Regions from separate parts of the Marinomonas vaga genome, predicted to be linked through region 1. Evidence: predicted binding sites of a transcription regulator. Region 1 holds the regulator's gene; each other region holds the start of a gene.
The links. Region 1 encodes LexA, which represses DNA repair genes until DNA is damaged. Its sites were predicted from a motif close to TACTGTNTANNTANACAGTA; they were not measured.
Positions count from the first base shown of each region.

Region 2: a site for LexA is predicted at 1,481-1,500, ahead of ACZ5DR_RS00900 (YebG family protein). Genes of this name have one in related genera too.
Region 3: a site for LexA is predicted at 1,896-1,915, ahead of ACZ5DR_RS10315 (carboxylate/amino acid/amine transporter). Genes of this name have one in related genera too.
Region 4: a site for LexA is predicted at 1,115-1,134, ahead of dinB (DNA polymerase IV). Genes of this name have one in related genera too.

Region 1 is NZ_AP043903.1:3,112,168-3,115,300, reverse strand. It holds gene topA (type I DNA topoisomerase) at 1-581, shown strand, start outside; gene ACZ5DR_RS14560 (DUF6586 family protein) at 578-1,054, shown strand; gene ACZ5DR_RS14555 (hypothetical protein) at 1,057-1,320, shown strand; gene lexA (transcriptional repressor LexA) at 1,389-2,012, opposite strand; gene dinG (ATP-dependent DNA helicase DinG) at 2,082-3,133, shown strand, end outside.
Region 2 is NZ_AP043903.1:188,545-191,677, reverse strand. It holds gene ACZ5DR_RS00910 (GyrI-like domain-containing protein) at 1-179, opposite strand, end outside; gene ACZ5DR_RS00905 (cytochrome b/b6 domain-containing protein) at 328-1,002, shown strand; gene ACZ5DR_RS00900 (YebG family protein) at 1,035-1,460, opposite strand; gene ACZ5DR_RS00895 (mechanosensitive ion channel family protein) at 1,587-2,462, shown strand; gene ACZ5DR_RS00890 (DUF1439 domain-containing protein) at 2,455-3,036, shown strand; gene ACZ5DR_RS00885 (FKBP-type peptidyl-prolyl cis-trans isomerase) at 3,094-3,133, shown strand, end outside.
Region 3 is NZ_AP043903.1:2,194,241-2,197,373, reverse strand. It holds gene ACZ5DR_RS10330 (AraC family transcriptional regulator) at 1-247, shown strand, start outside; gene ACZ5DR_RS10325 (MFS transporter) at 375-1,607, shown strand; tRNA gene ACZ5DR_RS10320 (tRNA-Leu) at 1,731-1,815, opposite strand; gene ACZ5DR_RS10315 (carboxylate/amino acid/amine transporter) at 2,010-2,879, shown strand; gene folE (GTP cyclohydrolase I FolE) at 2,948-3,133, opposite strand, start outside.
Region 4 is NZ_AP043903.1:233,768-236,900, forward strand. It holds gene dinB (DNA polymerase IV) at 36-1,097, opposite strand; guanidine-I (ykkC/yxkD leader) riboswitch at 1,526-1,630, shown strand; gene ACZ5DR_RS01115 (putative urea ABC transporter substrate-binding protein) at 1,694-2,746, shown strand; gene ACZ5DR_RS01120 (ABC transporter permease) at 2,815-3,133, shown strand, end outside.

The sequences.
Region 1 (3,133 bases):
AACACCGCAAGCTGCACGTATGTGGTAATAACCCATCCTGCCCTGGTTACGAGGTTGAGGAAGGGGTGTTTAAGCTTAAAGGTTACGATGGCCCGGTTATTGAATGTGATAAGTGTGGCTCTGAAATGCAGCTTAAAACGGGGCGTTTCGGTAAATACTTTGGCTGTACCAATGAGGCTTGTAAAAATACCCGTAAGCTTCTTAAAAATGGCGAAGTGGCACCGCCAAAAATGGACCCTGTGTCTATGCCGGATCTTCCTTGTCAAAAGGTTGAGGATCACTATGTGCTCCGTGACGGAGCAACGGGTCTGTTCTTGGCTGCGAGTCAGTTCCCTCGTAAGCGTGAGACTCGTCCGCCTTTGGTGAAAGAGCTTAAGCCTTACATGGATCAGATTGATCCTAAGTATCATTACTTTGATAAAGCTCCCCTTCAGGATGAAGAGGGAAATCCTACTGTTATTCGTTACAGTCGCAAAACGAAAGAGCAGTACATTATGACTGAAGTAGAAGGCAAGCCTACGGGCTGGAAAGCTTTCTATGTCAATGGTAAATGGGATGTTCAACCAGGGAAGAAAAAATGAGTGGATCCAGCTTAGCAAGTTCAACGAATCAACGTCTTGATGCCGCGAGGCGTCTATTGAGCCAAAGCCAGCAAGGGGAAGACAGTTGGCTTGCTTCTAGCTTTGAAAACTCTGCCTTATTTCAGCTTCGCAGTGCCCTGAATGGCTTACTTCAGGAAATTCAATCTGTGTATAGCTTGAAGGGCGAGTTGTCTGTGACAGCCATGGTCCAGCTTGCGGCGACTAAAGGTGTTATCGTGCCAGCTCTACAAGAGCTACAGCTGCTACAAGAAAATCGTCAGTCATGGCTGTCTCAGCTTTACTCTGGCTATGTGGCTGCCCTTGAGTGTACCCCGAATGTGGGTGCCGTATCGGCTAATTCTGGATCTGACCTGATTGGTAAGGGGTCAGACTCTGGTGCAGCGACAAAACACATCCTCAATTCACTGGTGGACATTGTACTGCGGTTTCGTGAAGATTCCGCAGAATATTAAGAATGAAAGATACGTATTTAGAAATTGTTGAATTAGAAAATGGAGACATTGTGCTCCGTCCTGCAAGCGAGGATGAGGACGATAAGACGCCCCTTGCAACCCTTAAAATCTCAGATGACACCAAGGCATTCTTAAAAGATCGTTATTTTGAATTGGCTAAGTGTATGTTCCATGCGGGCATTGACTACGTGTATTCAGAGGATTTCGATTCAGGAGAAGGGCATGATGCCCATGATGAAGAGTTTATGCCTCGTATTCTTCACTGATGTTCTGTGTTGTCTATCTAAAACAAAAATGGTTGCTTAAATAAAGCAACCTTTTTTGCTTTTGGGGACTAGATCCCACGTCGAATAACACCCACTGATAGACCTTCAATGACAAATTCTTCGCTTTCAAGATCAACGACTATGTCATTAAATGCTTCATTTTCGGGCTGAAGTCTGACTTCGCTGCCCTTTTGTTGGAAGCGTTTTACTGTTACTTCGTCACCGATTCGAGCGACAACAATTTGACCATTACGCACAGTGGTGGTTTTGTGCACAGCGAGTAGGTCGCCATCATAAATGCCAACATCTTTCATGCTCATGCCATTTACCGAAAGCAGGTAGTCGGCTTTAGGAGAAAACATGTCGGAGGGGACCTTGATGCGTGAATCAATATTCTCTTGTGCCAGAATAGGGTATCCTGCTGCCACTTGACCAACGATGGGTAGAGTGCCGTCTTCATCGTTTGCACTTTCGGCAGGTTGTTCAATTAAGCGAATGCCACGTGAAGCACCAGATAGCATTTCAATAGCGCCTTTTTTACTTAGGGCTTTTAAATGTTCTTCGGCTGCATTGGGTGACTTAAAGCCAAGTCGTGCTGCGATTTCAGCTCGAGTTGGCGGAAAGCCAGTTTCATTAATGAATTCGCGAATCGTCTCTAGGACATCAGACTGTCTTTTTGTTAATTTAATCATATGGCATCTGTTTGTTTATACAGTTACTGTTATTATATACAGCTAATCATCTATAGCTCAACTAATTAAATGCTTTCAGACAAGATAAAGAATCAAATTCAGCAAGCCTACCGAGATTATCTAGAGGCAAAAGGCCACAAGGCCCGTGTGGGACAGCGTCATATGATCGCGACCATTGCTCGGACCCTTGGCAATATAAAACAGGGCACCGAAGGTGAGCGGCTAGGTGAAAAGCATGTGGCTGTGGTCGAGGCTGGCACCGGTACAGGTAAGACCTTGTCTTACTGTCTTTCAACGATTCCGATTGTGAAGGATAAGGGTCTTAAGCTAATTATCTCTACTGCGACAGTTGCCTTACAGGAGCAAATCTTACATAAAGAGCTGCCAAGTCTTCTTGAGCATACGGATTATAGTTTCCGATATACCCTCGCTAAAGGTCGTGGTCGTTACCTGTGCTTAAACAACCTTGAGAGCTTTCTGGGTGCTGAAGAGCAATCCACAGAGGATATGTTCGCAGGCCTGTTTGAACAACATCTGGCGGCGGATGATGTCAATATCACCCTGTATCAGGAAATGGATGATAAGCTTCGCGACGGTGAGTGGGATGGAGACAAAGATAATTGGGAAGGCATCATTCGTGAGAATGATTGGCGTCGTCTCACCACTGATCATCAACAATGTACAAATCGTAATTGTGCTAACTTCTCCGCCTGTCCATTTTTTAAGGCCCGAGGTGAACTAGAAATTGCAGATGTCATAGTGGCTAACCATGATTTGGTGTTAGCGGATTTATCATTGGGTGGCGGTGCCATTCTTTCAGACCCCAAAGAAACCATCTATGTATTTGATGAAGGACATCATCTACCTGACAAGGCCATAGGTCACTTTAGACATGAAGTGCGTCTGCAACAAAGTATCAGTTGGCTTAAGCAGCTAGACAAAAACCTTATAAATTTCCGTCAGGAACTAACGGACGAAGTCAGTTTGTCGGGGCAGATCTTATTAAAAATCCCCCAGCAAATACAAAGCACGATCAACTTTGTACAGTACGTGCAGCAGGGGATCGCACCCTTTATCCAAGGGTTGGGATTGGACGAAGATACGCGTCAGCACCGTTTTGA
Region 2 (3,133 bases), 850 kb from region 1:
TAACGTATCCAAGGCAACCAATTAGGCCAATTCGCTAATTGAGTGAGAGCTAGCGGAAGTGAGCTGGTGTCTTGGTTGACCGGCAGTGTGTGCTGAATCCAGCATTTCTGCTGTGTAAAAAGGACGTATCCGCAGACAACCAGTAATATCACGATACATAAAATGATAAATACGACCACGTATTGCGCTCCTTAATGCTCACTTAGTGTGAAAGTGGCATGGTGACATTCTGTCGTTAGATTAACTTTTTGTAATGTTGGATATAAATGGAAACTGTACTGTCAGTATAGCTAATCAAGTTCAACTGTGAGGAGCGGATAAGGAAATATGAAAAAAGTATTAGTTTGGGATTGGCCCGTTCGAGTGATGCATTGGTTGATGGCGATCCTGTTTTCGGGATTGATCATTACAGGAAATATTAACGCCGATGTTATGGATTGGCACTTTTATATGGGATATGGGCTCTCTGCCGTGATAGTGGCGCGGGTGTTATATGGGTTGGTCGGGTCTAGGTTTGCACGCTTTACTCAGTTTATTTACCACCCAATAGACACTTTTAAGTATCTTAAAACGCTGCTAACGGGCAGAGGTAAGCATTATTTAGGTCATAACCCTGTTGGCGGGTTAATGGTAATAGCGCTTTTGATCGCAATGACGATTCAGTGGCTAACGGGCTTGTTTAACAGTGATGAAGTGTTTTGGTTTGGCCCTTTCTATAACTGGGGGACCGACTATATCTGGGAAATGTCTGCCAGTTTGCACCGCCAATTGCCTGATGTGTTATTGATCTTAATTGCTTTACACATCTTAGCGGTGTTGTACCACGAGGTCCGGTTTAAGGAGCGCCTTATCGGGAGCATGATTCATGGTAAAAAGCCCATCCAGAACTCAGCAGAGCACCAGCAAGAGGAAGGCGAAGCTCGTACCCCAAGAGTTGGGGTAATTATCTCCCTGTTACTTTCACTTGCGTGGTTAGCTTGGCTCTGGTCTATCCCGTTTTAAAACCTTTTTAGGGATGAAAGCGATGCGCCTAGTTAGGCTGCATCGCTTTGGTTGTAGGTTTCATCGTTATCAAAACCCTCTGATGTGACCTCATCATCGTTGTAATCAACGGAGCTGTCTTCCTCTTCATAATAGGAGTCCGCATCGGGTTCAATGACTAGATCCTCTAGCAAGGGAGCGGTGGGCTTGGTGTTATTGGTCGCCTTGGTTGTTTTTTTGGCTGCAGGCTTTCGCTTACTTCCAAGGGCTACCAGCACGTCATCTTTGTTTTCTGCCAAAAACATAGCAAGCTTCCCAAGAGTTTGTTCATCTTCAAGGGTCTTACTATCACGAAGTAGCTCTTCGAGACTTTCTGCTGTCTCAAGCAGCTTGTCGTATTGGTCGGCTTCAGCTTTGGAAGAGAAGGTCATTTTTTCAACACCATTGCGTTCTACAATATATTTGATCATTACAGGCATATCGAGCACCTCACTTAAAATACTGTATAAATATACAGCTATAAAAATTCACTTGTCCAGTATTTTGTTGGCTAATTGGCATGAGGTTGGTAAAGTTTGCGCCAGATTTAAAAGGCTGGGAGAGCTATGTCTTCGTTTGATTTTTCGCAAATTGATTTGTCGTTTTTAACTGAAAATTTTGAGTACCTTGGCACTGTTATTTGGGTCATTTTGGTGGTCGTCATTCGCCGCTATAGCAAGCACGCCTTGCGTAACAACGCCAAAATAGACGTTGACCGTAAGCGCCGTCGGCTGAATACCGTCGATAATGTCTTCAACTTGGTGTTGGTCATTGGTCTGATATTGATCTGGGCCACTGAACTGCAGAATATCGCCATTTCCATTGCGGCTTTTATGGTGGCTTTGGTGATTGCTACCAAGGAGTTCATTTCTTGTATTGTCGGGGCGCTGTTTAAGGCAAGTACACGCCCTTATCAGGTAGGGGATTGGGTTCGGATTGGCAGCTTTGAAGGGGAAGTGACGGACAGTGATTGGTTGTCAACGACCCTTTTTGAAGTGGACTTTCGTGGAGGGAGTTATGCTTACACTGGCCGCACAACGGTCGTTCCTAACAGCCAGTTGCTGACTCATTCGGTGCAAAACTTAAACTACATGCGTCGTTATGTTGAGCATACATTTTCGATTTCTAGACAGACAGATGAAGTCAATTTGTTTGAAATAAAAGAGCCTATTTTGGCAAAGATTCGCGAGTACAGTGAGCATTTTCATGAAGTCGCGATTCGTTACAACAGCTTGATTGAAAAGCGGCTGGACGTAAAGATAGCGGGACCTGAGCCAAGGGTTCGTATTAAAACAACCCCTGAAGGATTTAATATTTTCAGTGTTTCTCTTTTCTGTCCAACCCAAGAGGCTGTTGAAATAGAGCAAAAAGTCACCGAGGACTTTATGCGTATTTGGTTTGATAAAAAGCGTCAGGCAGTAGGAGGCGCAAATAATGATTAAAAAACTCATGCTCGGTTTAGGTCTTATCACTTCCGTCTTCCTAACGGGGTGTACGGATATGAGCATTACCGAGGAAGAGCTTAACCAAGAGATTGCGACCCGTTTAGAACAGGAGCAACCGGACGTTATTCAACTGACTCTAAATGATTCGACCCTAAATTTGGACTTGTTGGTAAAAAGCGCGGATGTGGATCTCACGGAACGTGATGGTGGTTTGGTATTAGTGGACATGAAAACCGACATTCGCGGTACTTTAACGGCGTTTGGCCGTGAAATGACCATGAAAACAGAACTGGATCCATCCTTTGAATCGGGTTTGCGTATCGAGGAAGATAGGGTGTATTTGGTTGGTCCAAAGTTAACCAGTATTACGGTACAAGGCTCTAATTTTGGTGATCAAGTATTGCGATCTTATCTGGGCTCTTTACATGATGAGTTTGAGGCAGCCATTGCCCGTTACTTTAATGAACACCCTGTCTATGTATTAAATCACTCGACTGTTGAAAAAGCGGCGGCAAAATTCGTGAAAGACATTGTCATTACTGAGGACAGTATCGAGTTTATGATTTTTTAGGCGACAAATTTGAGAATCACGTTAGAATAGCGCCAAATTTTTTAATGAGGAAACACCATGTCGATTGCTGACAATACGGTAGTGCAATTTCACTACA
Region 3 (3,133 bases), 920 kb from region 1:
GATTAGCCGTTTGTCTTGCATGAGCCGCAGCCGTTTTTACCAAGAATTCAAACGCCACCTAGGCTGCACGCCTAATGAATATCAACACCAGCGTCGCATGGCCATTGCGTTACAGCGACTAAAACAACGTCGGTCTGTAACCGAAGTCAGTGTTGAGCTGGGATATCAAAGCCTGAGCCATTTCAGCCGTCGCTTCCATCAACATTTTGGCATCACCCCAAGACAAGCCCAGCACTCAGTAAATTAAGCAAAAACGAACTGAAGAGCCTCTTTGGAGGCTCTTTTTTATGGCCTCTATGACAGCAACTTTGTATAGTTGACTTAATTAACTAACCGCATACTGGGTTTCACCAGACCTTTCGTTAAGGGATTCCATGTCATCGCTCGACACCTCGTTGTTCAAGCAATGTAACTTTGTTCACTTTTGGGTGGGGCAGATTGCCTCGTCGTTCGCCTTCCAAATGCTGTCCGTAGGAATTGGCTGGCAAATGTATGAACTTACCAACAGCGCATTAGCGCTAGGGTTGGTCGGTTTGTTTCAATTTTTACCTCATCTGTTATTAACCTTGGTCATCGGCCATGTGGCAGACCGTTATAACCGCCGCATTATCTGTATCTGTACACGTTTAACCATGGCTTCTACGGTGGGGATTCTTGCCTTTGGCAATCTCACCGATACCCTTTCGGCTAATATGATTTACGCCTGCGCTGTGCTTTTAGGAACAGCCAGAGCGTTTGAGATGCCAGCAAGTCAGGCCATCTTACCCAACCTAGTACCCTCGCAATATTTGTCGCGGGCCGTGAGTGCCATTGCCTCAGCGAGAGAAATCTCCGTGATTGTGGGGCCAGCCTTAGGTGGCTTGATTTACCTCTTGGGGGCCTCAACTCTTTACCTAACCAGCATGACTTGTTTTCTTGTGTCATGCTTGATCATGTTCTTCTTGCGCTATAACTATGTGGTAAAACACAAGACTCCTGTGGATCTTGCCCATCTTTTGGGGGGCTTACGGTTCATTAAAAACAACAAGCTGATCCTTGGCTCCATTTCCATGGACATGTTTGCTGTGTTACTAGGTGGGGCAACGGCCTTGCTACCCATAGTGGCGAAAGATATCTTACACACTGGGCCTTGGGGATTGGGCCTCTTGCGCTGCGCGCCGGCGGTGGGGGCATTACTCATGTCGATTTACCTCGCCCGCCATCCCCTAAAACACAGTGTCGGTAAGATCATGTACGGGGCCGTCGCCATATTTGGTGTGGCGACGATAGTATTCGGTTTGTCACAACATTTGATCCTGTCACTGGTCGCACTTTTTGTACTAGGGGCCTCTGACATGATCAGTGTGGTGATTCGTTCCACCTTGGTACAGCTTGAAACGCCAGATGATATGCGCGGTCGGGTCAGTGCCGCTAACTCAATTTTCATCGGAAGTTCAAATCAGTTAGGGGAATTTGAATCGGGCGCCACCGCTGCGCTCTTTGGAACCGTTCCCGCCATAGTGATTGGGGGTGTGGGAACTCTTGCTGTGGTGGGGGTCTGGATGTATCTGTTCCCTAACCTACTGCACCGCAATAGCTTGGAAAACGAAACAGAGAATAAAGCATAACAAAGGCGCCTTCGGGCGCTTTTTCGTTCAGGTTTTCGTGACGCTCAAACACGCCCTAGCGATTGGTTTCTTATATGACAGGCATAAAAAAAGCCGATCTAAATAGATCGGCTTTTTTAAATTTGGTGCGGAAGGAGAGACTCGAACTCTCACGCCGTGAAGCACTGGAACCTAAATCCAGCGTGTCTACCAATTCCACCACTCCCGCTTGGAATGGTGGTGCATTATAGGGATGAAATTTTTTGGGTCAAGAGATTATCAGAAATATTTTTAAATATTTTTAACACCCACTGTCAAAACTCACACAACACACATTAGTAAACCAACATTAACCCATGAGTTTACTATCAAAATAAGATACGAATCCCTATAATGCCGCCATTGTTTTTAGGAGTCGTTACTATGTGGATTTTGTTGGCCGTAACAGGCTTGTGGGCTTTTTCCTTTAGCCTAATCGGTGTTTACCTTGCTGGCCAAGTGGATGCCTGGTTTTCAGTATTGATGCGAGTTTCTCTCGCCATGTTGGTATTTTTACCTTTCATCAAGTTTCGTCAAACCCCTCGCCCTGTTGCGCTAAAACTGATGGCCATTGGTGCAATCCAGTTGGGGGCTATGTATGGCTTTTACTATCAATCATTCTTGTTTCTATCGGTACCAGAAGTGCTGCTTTTTACAGTGATGACGCCTATCTACATCACTCTGATCAATGATTTACTAGAACGACGCTTTAATGTGGGTTTTATCATCAGCGCTCTGATCGCCGTAGCGGGTGCGGTAGCTATTCGCTACCAAGGTATTGATGAAGGCTTCATACAAGGCTTCTTGATGGTTCAAGGAGCAAACCTTTGCTTTGGCTTAGGTCAGGTTGCCTACAAGCGCTTGATTGAAAGCAGCCAGACGCAATTGCCACAGCTGACGCTGTTTGGCTGGTTCTTCATCGGCGCTTTCATTGTCGTCGTTCCTTGCTTTTTAGCCCTTGGCAACATGGAAAAACTTCCCACCACCTCATTGCAATGGGGCATTCTGGTTTACCTCGGCGTGATTGCATCCGGTTTAGGTTATTTCGCTTGGAACAAGGGTGCCACCTTGGTCAATGTGGGGGCACTAGCTGTGGCAAACAACCTACTGATTCCTGCGGGTATCTTGGTAAATCTAGTGTTCTGGAACCGAGATGCAGATATTGTGCGCTTGGTCATTGGCGGTGCGGTAATCATCTCCGCCCTGTACATCAACCAATGGTTTGCTAAAAATCGCCAACCCGTGGCGGCTTAAATCAAGCTCTTAGCCTTAAACAAAAAAGGGAAGCCCATGGCTTCCCTTTTTTATAGACGTCTAGGCAACTAGCTCGCCAAAAATTCACTACGAGTTTTGTCACTGCGTTTAAACAAGCCACCTAAAGCGGTTGTCTGGGTCGAAGAACTCGCATCCATCACACCACGCGCTTTTACACAGTAGTGGGTCGCATTAATGCTGACCGCAACGTTATCGGTTTCCAACAAGGTCTGCAGCGTCACCAGTACTTGCTG
Region 4 (3,133 bases), 900 kb from region 1:
TCAAGCTTTAAAATTGAAGAAAGTAAACTCTATGCCTAAAAATCCAACAATAACTGTCGTGCTTCTAAAGCAGGTTTGAGCATAACATGTAAGCCAATTAGCCTAATTTCACGGCCATTTTGGCGTTTTAACACTTCTTTTAATAACTCACGAAATGCCTGTAATTCCAATCGACCACGGGTGTATTCAATGGTGGTTAATTGAAAATCCGCGAATTTAATTTTTATGCCTTGTTTGGCAATTAACCGCTCTGGTGGCACTTTTTTTAAACGCACTTCCAGCTCAGGGAATAACCGCTGCTCGATCACAGCCCAACAATCCTCAAAAGCACTGATGTTGGCGGAGAAGGTGCGCTCCACACCGACAGATTTGCGTTCACGGTGGGGCGTTACCGCTCTAGTGTCTAAGCCATGGCTTCGATTCCACAAGGATTCGCCAAGACGACCAAAGCGACGGATCAGCTGCATATGATCGGTTTGACGAATATCGGCACACACATAAAAGCCTGCATCGTTTAACTTTTTTAAACTGACCTTGCCGACCCCTGGAATCTTCTCAAGAGGCAGAGAATCAATAATGCTTTGCATCCTATCTGGCGGGATTACAAACTGACCATCGGGTTTGTTCATGTCTGAAGCGACCTTGGCGAGAAACTTAATAGGCGCCACGCCTGCGGAGGCGGTCAGATTCAATTCATTACGGATGTCTTCTCTAATGGCTTGAGCAATTAAAGTGGCGGATCCTCTATGAAGAGTACAGTCCGTCACATCCAGATAGGCTTCATCGAGTGATAAGGGTTCAATCAGCTGGGTATAACGCTCGAAAATAGCCCGAATTTGCCGAGAAATGTCTTTGTACACCTGCATCCGCCCTGGGACGACCTTCAGGTGCGGGCAAAGCTTCCTAGCCAATCCTGTCGCCATAGCAGAGCGCACACCAAATTTACGGGCTTCATAATTGCAGGTGCTGATCACGCCCCGTTGGGTTTCACTGCCCCCAACCGCTAGGGGAATGTTGCGGTAACTGGGTTCATCACGCATTTCGACCGACGCGTAAAAAGCATCCATATCAATATGAATAATTTTTCGATCACTCACGGACGACACCCAACTAATACTGGTTAAATATACAGTCAATTACACCTTTTTAGAGGCGATAAGTCCATACTAATCTGCTCAATTCATTCGAGCCCACGCCTAGCCAATTCATTTTTTATACCGCACCAAACTAAAGCAGATGCACTTAAACACAACATTTTTAGTTTTTAAGAGGCATAATCCGTTTCAAAGTTAAACCTAATCACTAGGGCTAGCATTAATTTAATATTATTATTTTTCATAAAAAATCAGACCAATAGAAAACGTTATTAAACAACTGTTTTTAAATGACTTTTTTAAAAATTAAGTCACTCTAGTTTAGGTTTAATTCTCTTTTTAAATAACAGGTTTTCATTTAGCTTGGCACGCAAAGTGCTTTAACGTCTAAGTGTTCGTACCCTTGGAAAGTCGGACATCACAATTTAATCAAAATAGAGAGCTAGGGTTCCGACATCATGTTTGATGTGTCTGGTCCGAGAGCTTTCGACCTTGGAAGTTGCAAGGTTACACGGCGGGATAAAAGCCCGGGAGACCACATGGCGATATTGCCAAGGGTACTCCATGTGTAATTAAACAAACTGAAAAGGTGACTTCCTATGAAATTCCAAACGAAAAAAGTACCCGCTCTACTGTTTGCTCTCCTCGCTTCTTCCCAAACACTTGCTCAAGATGATTTTAAAGTCTGTTGGTCGATTTACGCTGGTTGGATGCCTTGGGCCTACGCCAATCAATCCGGCATCATTGATAAATGGGCTGACAAATACGATATCAACATTGAAGTCGTACAGATCAATGACTATGTGGAATCCATGAACCAGTACACAGCCGGTCAGTTTGACGCTTGCACCATGGCGCAAATGGATGCTTTGACCATCCCGGCCGTCGGTGGAGTAGACAGCACAGTCCTGATCGCAGGGGACTACTCTGATGGTAACGATGCCATCATTCTAATGAATAAAGACGAGTTGTCTGACATTAAAGGACAAGACGTAAACTTAGTGGAATACAGCGTTTCCCACTACTTGCTAGCCCGTGGCTTAGAAACAGTTGGAATGAGCGAACGTGATGTGCAAGTGGTTAACACCTCTGACGCCGATCTAGTTTCTGTATTTGGCTCCGGTGATGTCACAGCAACCGTTACCTGGAATCCTCTGGTCAGCGAAATTCTCTCCATGCCTAAAACCCACAGTGTGTTTGATTCTTCTATGATTCCAGGTGAAATCATCGATGGCCTGATCGTTAATACTGAGACCTTAAAAGCCAACCCAGCCTTGGGTAAAGCTTTAACAGGCGCTTGGTTTGAAATCATGGCTGAGATGTCCGGGGACAGCGACAGCGCAAAAGAAGTACGCACCTTGATGGCTGAAGCCGCTGAGACAGACCTAGCAGGCTATGACGCTCAGTTAGCGAAAACTCACATGTATTACACCCCAGCCGCAGCCCTAGAACTGGTTAATAGCCCTAAACTCGTGGACACCATGACCCATGTTGCAGAGTTTTCCTTTGAACACGGTTTATTAGGAGAAGGGGCGCCAAGTGCTGACATCGTGGGAATCGAAATGCCTGCTGGCATCTACGGTGACCCAAACAACATCAAGTTGCGTTTTGACAACACCTACATGCAAATGGCCGCAGACGGTCAACTGTAATGCTCTCAGGCGTGCTGCTCATACTTTGAGCAGCACGTTCCTAAGAACCTTCACATGAAGACGCATGTATGAAAAAACTGATTAACTATACCCCCTCCTCAGCAAACCAAGTATTGCTCGGCTTATTGCCCTTCGCATTGCTTATTGTGATTTACATGCTGAGTTCGGATGCGCGCTTGGCCATCAATCCAAGCGATAAGCTATTGCCCTCTTTCACTCAAATGGGTGACGCCATGTACCGTTTGGCGTTTGAGCCTAGCCGACGCACAGGGGAATTGGTGTTCTGGCAGGATACCCTAAGTAGCTTGCTGAGATTATTTGCAGGGGTCGGCATCGCCGCGGTTTTTGGCTTATGCCTAGGCTTGCTGACAGGCGCTTTGCCAGTAT